DNA from 3 places in the Janthinobacterium sp. SUN033 genome. Region 2 is predicted to be linked to each of the others. Evidence: predicted binding sites of a transcription regulator. Region 2 holds the regulator's gene; each other region holds the start of a gene.
What was found. Region 2 encodes LexA, which represses DNA repair genes until DNA is damaged. Its sites were predicted from a motif close to ACTGTATNNNNATACAGT; they were not measured.

Region 1 (3,277 bases), on a different contig from region 2:
AAATACCGTAGGAGCCGTACGAGTACAGCAGCAGCGGCGCTGAACCGTCGAGCTTGACGCCTTTCTTGTAGACGACCCACAGCGGCACTTGCACGCCATCGCGCGCCTTCACCCACAAGCGCTGCGTGGTGTAGCGGCTGCTGTCGAAGCCGCCGACGATTTCCTGCTGCTTCAGCACCGTGCGCTTGCCGTCCTGCATGCTGACGTCGATGACGGTGGGCGGCGTGACGGGCGACTGGTAGGACATGCGAAATTGCGTGGCGGAAAACTCCGGCGTGCCGGCCGCCGTGGCCAGGTAGACGGGGTCGTCGAACTGCACCGCCTTCCAGTTCTTTTGCGCAAAATCAAAGATGCGGGCGCGGTTCAGGGCGCGCGCCTTTTCCATCACCACCAGGTAGCCCTGGAAGACGTCGATGGACTGGATCACGGCATCCTTGTTGTGCGGCACGACGGGCTTCCAGTTCTTCGGCTGCGGCGCGGAGAATGGCGCGCTGACGACACGGAAATTCTTCGCCCCCTTGTTGGTCAGAATATACAGCTGGCCGTCGCGGTGCTCGATGCCGTAGCGGTGGCCTTTTTCACGTTTCAGCACGGATTGGAACGTGCCTTGCGGCTTGCTCGTTGGCAGCAGCAGCACTTCGCTCGTGTCCGTGCTGCCCGAGGTGAGCACGAAGAATTGCTTGTCGCGCGTGCGGCCCACGTTGATGGCGAACTGCTCCACAGGCTCGTGGTAGACCTGTTGCGGCGCACCGCCCAGGGCCAGGCGGAACAAGCGGTCCGAGCGCTTGGTGGTGGCATCTTCCTGCGCCAGCATCAGGGTGGCGTTATCCGCCGCCCAGGCCAGCGATGTCACGCGCGGCATGCTGTCGCCCAGCAACTTGCCCGTTTTCAAATCCTTGACATGCAGCTCGTACTGGCGGAAACCCGTCGTGTCGGTGGTGTAGGCCAGCAACTGTTCATTCGGGCTGACGCTGAAGGCGCGCACGGCAAAGAATTTGTGGCCTTCGGCCAATTGATTCTGATCCAGCAAGACTTCCTCTGCCGCCTGCGCATCATAGGCGCCGCTGGCGCCGACGGGGCGGCGGCAGTGAATCGGATATTGCTTGCCCGCTTCCATGCGCGTGTAATAGTAGAAATTGCCCTGGCGCGCAGGCACGGACAAGTCCACTTCCTGCATGCGTCCCTTGACTTCCGCCGTTACCTTGTCGGCCAGCGGCTGGATCGGCGCCGTGACGGCTGCCGTGTAGGCGTTTTCCGCATTCAGGTAGTCGATCACGGCAGGATCGGCTTTCTTTTGCAGCCAGCGGTAGTCGTCCGTGACGACCGTGCCGTGGCGCGTTTCCTGCCAGGCTGTCTTGGCGGCGACGGGGGCGACGGCCGTGGCGATGGTGGTGGTGGCGTCGGCGGCCAGCGCGGATGGCGCCAGCGTGGACAGTAGCAGGGCCGGCAGGATGGATGACCAGACGGACCGGCGGCGCGAAGCATGATGTGCTGTGGACAAGGCAACTCCTTTGAATAGTTGTGTCAGGATTGTAATCTTGCTATTGAGAAAAGCAACCGCTGATCGTCGCCATCGGGTCCCGTGCGTTTCAACTTGCATCCGCGGTCATTTCCGGTAATACTGTATGCATGCACAGTATCTTGCCGCAATGAAGGCAAGCCGATCCGCCGCGAGGTGTTTTTTGATTCCATCTGCCCCCACACTTGCCGAAGCACCCGCCGCGCGCCGCTGGATCGCCCACCTGGACATGGACGCCTTCTTCGCTTCCGTGGAACTGTTGAAATATCCGGAATTGCGCGGCGAAGCCGTCGTCATCGGCGGCGGGCGCCTGCAGCAGCCCGTGCTGCAGATTGATGGCACGCGGCAATTTGCGCGCATGCGCGATTACGTGGGGCGCGGCGTCGTTACCACGTCGACCTACGCGGCGCGCGCGTTTGGCGTGTTTTCCGCCATGGGCATCATGAAGGCGGCCAGGCTGGCGCCCGACAGCATCCTGCTGCCGGCCGATTTCGAGGCCTACCGCGAGTATTCGGCCCGCTTCAAGCAAGCCGTGGCTCAGTTGTGCCCCATCATCCAGAACGTGGGCATCGATGAAATCTATGTCGACCTGACGGAACATGGCGAGCAGGCGCCGGCCATGGCAGCGCGCCTGAAGGCGGCCGTGTTCGAGGCGACGGGCCTGTCGTGCTCGATTGGCCTGGCGCCCAACAAATTGCTGGCGAAAATCTGTTCCGACCTGGAAAAACCCGACGGACTCACCATTTTGTCGCCCGAGGATATCGCCACGCGCGTGTGGCCCTTGCCGGCGAAAAAGATCAACGGCATCGGCCCGAAGGCGACGGCCAAGCTGGAAGCCTTGGGCATCATCACCATCGGCGAGCTGGCGCAAGCCGACCTGGCCATGCTGCGCACGCAGTTTGGCGACCTGTACACGGGCTGGCTGCGCCAGGCGGCGCTGGGCATCGACGAGCGGCCCGTGCAGACGAGCCGGGAAACCAAGTCCGTCAGCCGCGAAACGACGTTCGAGCGCGACTTGCAGGTGGTGCGCGACCGCGCCACGCTGTCGGAAAAGCTGGAAAGCCTGTGCACGCGCGTGGCGGGCGACCTGGACAAGCAGTCGCTGGCGGGGCGCACGGTGGGCATCAAGCTGCGTTTCGAGGATTTCAGCACCGTCACGCGCGACATCACCTTGCCCAGCGCCACGGCGGACGCCGCCGCCATCCTGCGGGCCAGCCGCGATTGCTTGCGGCGCGTGCCATTTGAAAAGAAAATCCGCCTGCTGGGCGTGCGCATCTCGACCTTGTCCGATCCGGCCATCGTGATGCGGCAGGCGCCAGCCCAGGCGGAGCTGTTTCCCGCCCTGTAGCGGCATTCCCCACGCATCAACAACACCGCGCCAGTCCGCGCTTTTGACGGCATTCCCGTGTCGAAAGTGTAGAATGGCGTTCCCCTGGCACTACTGAAACAAACGGAAGACAAAAACTATGTGGTTCAAGAATCTTCAGATTTACCGCCTGCCCGCACCATGGGTCTATACGCCAGAACAACTGGAAGAGGCCTTGTCCTCGAACAAATTTACGCCGGCGACCAGCATGGATCTGATGCGCCAGGGCTGGGATACGCCACGCCCGAACGGCGGTCTGGTCCACGTGGTCAACAAGCAGATGCTGATCTTGCTGGGCACGGAAAAGAAATTGCTGCCAGCGACCGTCATCAACCAGGTGGCCAAGGCCCGCGCCGCCGAGATGGAAGAAGCGCAAGGCTTTGCGCCTGGCA
Region 2 (3,277 bases):
GGCGCTGGTAGTGCGCTTTGGTACCGGTCAGGCGTGCTGGCATGATCTTGCCGTTTTCTTGGACGAAGTCTTTCAGCGTGTCGACGTCTTTGTAGTCGACTTGCTCAACGTGAGCTGCGGTGAAGCGGCAGAACTTCTTGCGTTTGAACAACGGGTTTTGCTGTTTGCGTTTTTCTTTAAGCTTGAGCTTATTTTTGTCGAACTTTTTACCGAATGCCATGTCAGGCTCCTGTATCTAAAATGCGCTAGTCAGAATTGACTGCACTAAAATCAATGATGTGAAACACCAAACTCTTGCTGTTGCGGCTCTTCCTGGCCAGGAAACCCGTGAACTGATACACCCCGCCCAAGCTTGCCTGGCTGAACCGGCCTGAGATTTCGCCAGCGGCTAGCGCGGCAACATCAAACTCGGTCAAACGGGCAATTCCTGCTTCCATCTGCTGCGAACTGTGTTGCAATACTGCATTCACAATCGGCAGCCCTGCCGGGGTATAGCGCAATATTTCGCGCTCGGCAATGATGGCGGTTACTTGTAGCTGGTTCAGCGCACGATCCTGGTCAAGAATTAAGCTGCTGCTGCGGCTGGAGCGGCTGCTGGTGCTTCGGTGCGGTGGCTTTTGGCCGCGTCTTCGCGTTGTACCGATTTCATCATCGGCGAAGGAGCTGTTTCAGCTTTCTTCATTTTAACGGTCAGGTGACGCAACACGGCATCATTGAATTTGAATGCTGTTTCCAACTCGACCAGGGTCTCGTTGTCGCATTCGATGTTCAGGCAGATGTAGTGTGCTTTAGGCAGCTTTTGGATCGAGTAAGCCATTTGACGGCGGCCCCAATCTTCCACGCGGTGAACCGAACCGCCGCGGGTGGTTACGCTGGCTTTGTAGCGTTCGATCATCGCGGGCACTTGCTCGCTTTGGTCCGGATGGACGATAAAGACTATTTCATAATGACGCATGCAAACTCCTTCAGGTCGGATTGATAATCGCCCACCCCGGCGTCAAGACGGGTGTGGGAAGGTCAGCCGAAGATTATAACCGCCTTTTGCAAACGTTTCAATCATTCCTTCCACATGGGCCCGAAAAGCCCGCGCGCCGCCGTGCTTTCCGTCCGTGGACAAGTATTTCTTGCGAAATTCGCCCAAAACACGGAAATCCCCTTGCATAGTGAACGATACTGTACAAAAATACAGACTGTTCATATAGACAGCATTTTAGTATGCACCCACCGCTCATGATCAAGCTGACAGCACGACAAGAACAAATCCTGAACCTGATCAAGGACGCGATTGAAAACACGGGCTTTCCTCCCACCCGTGCCGAAATCGCCAATGAACTGGGTTTCAAATCGGCCAATGCGGCCGAAGAGCATTTGCAGGCCCTGGCCCGCAAGGGCGCGATCGAGATTTCACCGGGCACCTCGCGCGGCATCCGCCTGATCGGCGCCGCCGCCGAAGCGCTGCCATCGAAGGTGCCGGCAGCGCTGCTGATGTCGCTGCCCCTGATCGGCCGGGTAGCGGCCGGTTCGCCCATCCTGGCGCAGGAAAACCTGGAAGCGAGCTACAACGTCGACCCCGCCCTGTTTTCGGCCAAGCCTGACTTCCTGCTGAAGGTGCGCGGCTGGTCCATGCGCGACGCCGGCATCATGGATGGCGATTTATTGGCCGTCAAGAAAGTCGACAGCGCCAAGAATGGCCAGATCGTCGTGGCCCGCATCGGCGACGAAGTCACCGTCAAGCGCTACAAGAAGACGGGGTCCGTCATCGAATTGCTGCCGGAAAACCCCGACTTCAAGGTGATTACCGTGTCGCCGGAAGATGAGTTTGCATTGGAAGGTTTGGCCGTCGGACTCATGCGCAGTTGGCATTAAGAGGGAAAGCGCTTGCATCATACCTGCGAGCGCTTAACTCCCATCCTATTGAGCACATCGGCAAGACTGCCTTATTTGCTTGGCAAAGGACTGGTCACCCATTGCGGCGTGTTCGCGGTACGTGAGCGATTCAATTCACTCATTTCATTTTCTGTCTGAATTTTTTTATTCTCCGCCAAGAGATACGCCTCTGTTTTGGAGTGCCACTCATCGCGCTGCGCCAAGATATTTTTTGCCAGCTCACGCCCTTCGGCACTCACCCTCGCATAGGCTGCATCCATGCGCAGCTTGGCCTTTTCAAATTCCTGCTCATTCATCAACGATTCAATATCAGAAGGAATGGCTTTGCCAGGCGGCAAAGAAGCATTCAAATTACTGACAAAGCTGTTATAGCACGCCATCCAGGCATCGACACTATCGGCCACATCTCTGATTTGACGCTTGGTTTGGGAGAATGCAGGGATCACCGGGGTAACGCACTTGACCTTACTCAAGGCAACATCCTCGCCGGCATATGAGTTGACATAGTAATCAATGTCACCTTTTCGCGCGACACGGTTAGCCATAAGGGCAAGCGCGGCTTCGGCATTCTTGTTGCCCGCCTTGGAGGCCTGCCCAAACCATTGTCCGGCTTGCGCGGCATCGACAGCCACTCCTTCACCATACAAATACATCTCGCCCAAATGAAATTGAGCCTCGGCATTCCCGGCCTGAGCCAGTTTCTTGTACAAATCCAAGGCTTGTGGGTAAGCCTTGGATTGCAGGAATTTATTCGCATCCGTCAGGTCATCAGCATAGACAGCGCAAGAAAACAATAAAAAAACACTAAATACAATTTTTTTCATTCCCACTCTCCGATTGAGAAAAAGACACATATGCTTTAATTACACTTAAATGTAATCTTTTTCTCAAAAAAGTGAAACCTTATTCTTCTTCCAATGCGTGCTTGAAGTCTTCCAGCAGATCCACCTCATCCTCGATACCCACCGACACACGGATCAGCGACTCGGCGATGCCCATGCTGGCGCGCCGCTCGGCACCCATCTCGTAGAAAATCGTGTGGGCGACGGGAATGACGAGGGTGCGCGTGTCGCCAAGGTTACTGGCGGGAATGGCAAGATTGAGACGATTGAGGAAATCGAAGCAGTCGATGCCATCTTTCAATTCAAAGCTGAACAGCGAGCCATAGCTGCGGAACAAGTCCGTCGCCAGCGCATGCTGCGGGTGCGACGCCAGGCCCGGGTAATGCACGGCCGCCACTCTCGGATCGGCGGCCAGCATGGTCGCCAGCGCCAGGGCGTTCGAACAGGTGCGGTCCATGCGCAAGGCCATGGTTTCCGCCCCGACGGCGATATGGTGCGCCGCTTCCGGCCCCAAAGAGGCGCCGAAATCGCGCAAGGCCTTGGCGCGG
Region 3 (3,277 bases), 210 kb from region 2:
TTGAATTGTCGGGGCTCGTGGGCGCAGCGATGCGTGCACGCGCTTCAGCATACGGTCGTTGGCGGGAAACGATCAGCACCGTACTTCGGTACGCACACCCATTGCCGTTGCCCGCGGCGGCGCCACCACAAGGAGTTTTAAAATGAACAATCTGCCATTGCAAGCCAAAGCCGTACAACGCAGCCCCAGCATCTCCGCCATCAGCCAGGGTGTCGCCCCTTCCGGCATTACCTGCACCCTGTGCAAAGCGGCTTGCGGCGCCTTGAGCGGCACCGCACAGCAACTCTGCCTGATGGCTTGCAACGCCACCGTTTGCTGATCAAGCCAGCAAGATCGAGCCGTTCCGGCTAAGCCCGGCATGCCTGCGGGCGATGAGTTTCTCGTCGCCCGCTCCCCCTGCCGGCATCCCCCCCGATGGACGCAGGACGGCGATGCGACTCGCCACCAAGTCCGCCTGTTTCGCGCAGTACGCATGCCCTTGCGCGCGCCCGTGTCAACGCACAAACCCGTGCCCCGCACTGCTTGCGCTAAAACAAATCCAGCTGCCCCGCATTACCTTTTTTTACTTTTGCGCCCAGCGGCGGCACCACCAGCGGCCGGCGGAACTGCGTGCAATCGAGCTGCTTGAAGCGGCCGCCCTTGCCGTGCAAGCCCAGCCGGTGCACGGCCTTTTCAAAGCGCTGGCGGATGAGGTCAGCCCACACACCCTCGCCCCGCATGCGCGTACCGAACGCGCTGTCGTAATCCTTGCCTCCGCGCATTTCGCGCACCCGGTTCATCACGCGCTGGGCCCGTTCCGGGAAGTGCGCTTCCAGCCATTGCTGGAACAGCGGGCTCACTTCCCACGGCAGGCGCAGCACCACGTAATGGGCGTGGATGGCGCCCGCGTCGCGCACGGCTTCGAGCAGCTGCTCGATTTCCGGTTCCGTCACGAACGGGATGATGGGCGCGATGCTCACACCCACGGGGATGCCCGCTTCCGTCAGGGTGCGGATGGTGCGCAGCCGCCGCGCCGGAGCGGCCGCGCGCGGCTCCAGGGTGCGCGCGATGGCCGGGTCGAGCGTGGTGACAGTGACGGCCACGGCCGCCAGGCGCCTGGCCGCCATCGGCGCCAGAATGTCGATATCGCGCTCGATCAGCGACGATTTCGTGATCAGCGCCACAGGGTGGTCGCACTCGTGCAGCACTTCCAGCACGCGCCGCGTCAGTTGCCGTTCGCGCTCGCACGGCTGATACGCATCCGTGTTCACGCCCAGGGCGATCGGTTCGGGCACATACGAGGGCTTGGCCAGTTCGCGGCGCAAGAGTTCCGGGGCGTTCACCTTGGCGTAGATGCGGCTTTCGAAGTCCAGGCCCGGCGACAGGCCCAGATAGCTGTGCGTGGGGCGGGCAAAGCAATAAATGCAGCCGTGTTCGCAACCCCGATACGGATTCAAGGAAACATTGAACGGCAAGTCGGGCGAAGCGTTGCGCGTGAGAATGGTGCGCGCCTGTTCGTCACTGACCTGCGTCTTCCAGGTGGGAGGCCCCGCCTCCCCGGTCGCCTCATCCAGGCCGCCCACGCCCCAGCCATCATCGAAACCGCCGCGCGCGTGCACCTCGTAGCGCCCTTGCAGGTTCGACACGGCGCCGCGGCCCTTGTGGGCTTTCAGCGATTGCGGCGGCAACATGGCTTGCCCGGCGAAGCTGTCATCGTGCTCTGGAATGATTGCTTTCATGAACGGCCCCATCAACTGTATATACGTACAGTATACTATGCCGCTGTGCGGGCAAGATCAAGGGCTGGCGTGATGCCGTTTCAAGCTTTTTCACCGTGCGGCATGACATAACTCAACTGCTGTGCGACAAAGCCGTCAAATGCCGCGATCAGGGGAACGAAGCGGGCCGCGTCCTGCTCCAACTGCATCAGGGCATAGCACGTCGCTTCCAGGGTCGATAACTGGTCTGGCGCATGCGCCTTGCGGATCAGGTAATGGGAAGCGGGCGTATCGCGCAGGGGCAGGCGCGGCAGCTGTTGCAACGGGGGATTCAGATACAGCATCTTGCGGCTCTTGCGCCAGGTGGCGTCCAGCACCACCAGCCGCACGCGGGCAAGATCGAGCAAGCTGGCTGGGTCGAGCGCTGGCGGCGGGGCGATGCCCAGCGAACGGTCGCCGGGCGTATCCGGGTACAGCAGCACGTTGTGCTTGTCAGCCAGCAATTCGGCGAACGTATCGGGGGCAAACTGCTCGCCCGTCAGCATGCGGCTGTTCGGCAGGCTCAAGTGCAGCAGGCGGGCACTGCCCTTGGCATTGTGCACTTCCAGCGGATGCTGCAGGATCAGCACTTCCACCGCGTGGGAAACGGGGGCGATCCAGCGGCAGATGCAGCTGGATACGGCGCGCAGGCAGGCTGGGCAGCGCGCGCGTTTGGCCGGTTCAGCCAGGGAAGACGATGCAGCGCCAGGACTGGCGGGATGGCTGGCGGGATGATTTGAGCTAGGGCTGGAGGTACGGCGGGTGGTCATGGCGGAGCGCGTTCGCGGCTGTCTTCAAGCCGCGATTGTAGCGCCCGCGCCATGCCAAGGGGGAATCTGCGTTTAAGAATCCGTGCTTAAAACTCTTCCCATTCGTCGGCGCCGGAGGCCACCGGCGTCTTCGGCGTGCGTGCGCGCACCGCGTCCGCTTGCGCCGCCTTGTCCGGCGAGGTCGCGGTCACGGCGGGTGCTGGCGCGCGGGATGCTGGCGCGCGTCGCATGGCGGGCTGCGTGGCGGGTTGCGTAGCGGCTCGCGTGGCAGCCGCTACTGGCGCAGGCGCCGTCACGGACGGGCTGCTACGGGCGGCAGCATATTGCTGCGTGGCATCGAGCTTGAACACGCCCACGACCTCGGCCAGCCTGGCCGCCTGTTCCTGCATGGATTCGGCCGCCGCGGCCGCTTCTTCCACCAGGGCCGCGTTTTGCTGCGTCACCTGGTCCATCTGGCCGATGGCCTGGTTGACTTGTTCGATGCCTGCGCGCTGTTCATCGCTGGCGTCGGTGATCTGGTTCATGATCTGCGTCACGTGGCTGATGCTTTGCACGATCTCGTCCATGGTGCGGCCCGCCTTGTCCACCAGTTGCGAACCGGCCTCGACCTTTTGCACGGAATCGTCGATCAAGCCCTTGATTTCCTTGGCTGCCGCGCTGGAACGCTGCGCTAGGTTGCGCACTTCGGAGGCCACGACGGCAAAGCCGCGGCCCTGTTCACCGGCCCTGGCCGCTTCCACGGCCGCGTTCAGGGCCAGGATATTCGTCTGG

Region 1: the regulator LexA is predicted to act here: its motif matches at 1,621-1,638, upstream of dinB (DNA polymerase IV).
Region 3: the regulator LexA is predicted to act here: its motif matches at 1,733-1,750, upstream of OX460_RS09100 (PA0069 family radical SAM protein).

Annotation. Positions count from the first base shown of each region.
Region 1 covers NZ_JAPQNV010000008.1:105,658-108,934, reverse strand. The annotation lists gene OX460_RS27210 (S9 family peptidase) at 1-1,501, opposite strand, end outside; gene dinB (DNA polymerase IV) at 1,683-2,867, shown strand; gene OX460_RS27200 (recombination-associated protein RdgC) at 2,986-3,277, shown strand, end outside.
Region 2 covers NZ_JAPQNV010000002.1:317,816-321,092, forward strand. The annotation lists gene rpsR (30S ribosomal protein S18) at 1-220, opposite strand, end outside; gene priB (primosomal replication protein N) at 246-545, opposite strand; gene rpsF (30S ribosomal protein S6) at 566-955, opposite strand; gene lexA (transcriptional repressor LexA) at 1,231-1,866, shown strand; gene OX460_RS10035 (tetratricopeptide repeat protein) at 1,938-2,711, opposite strand; gene OX460_RS10040 (cystathionine gamma-synthase family protein) at 2,791-3,277, opposite strand, start outside.
Region 3 covers NZ_JAPQNV010000002.1:106,046-109,322, forward strand. The annotation lists gene OX460_RS09095 (hypothetical protein) at 143-319, shown strand; gene OX460_RS09100 (PA0069 family radical SAM protein) at 528-1,670, opposite strand; gene OX460_RS09105 (tRNA-uridine aminocarboxypropyltransferase) at 1,799-2,506, opposite strand; gene OX460_RS09110 (methyl-accepting chemotaxis protein) at 2,593-3,277, opposite strand, start outside.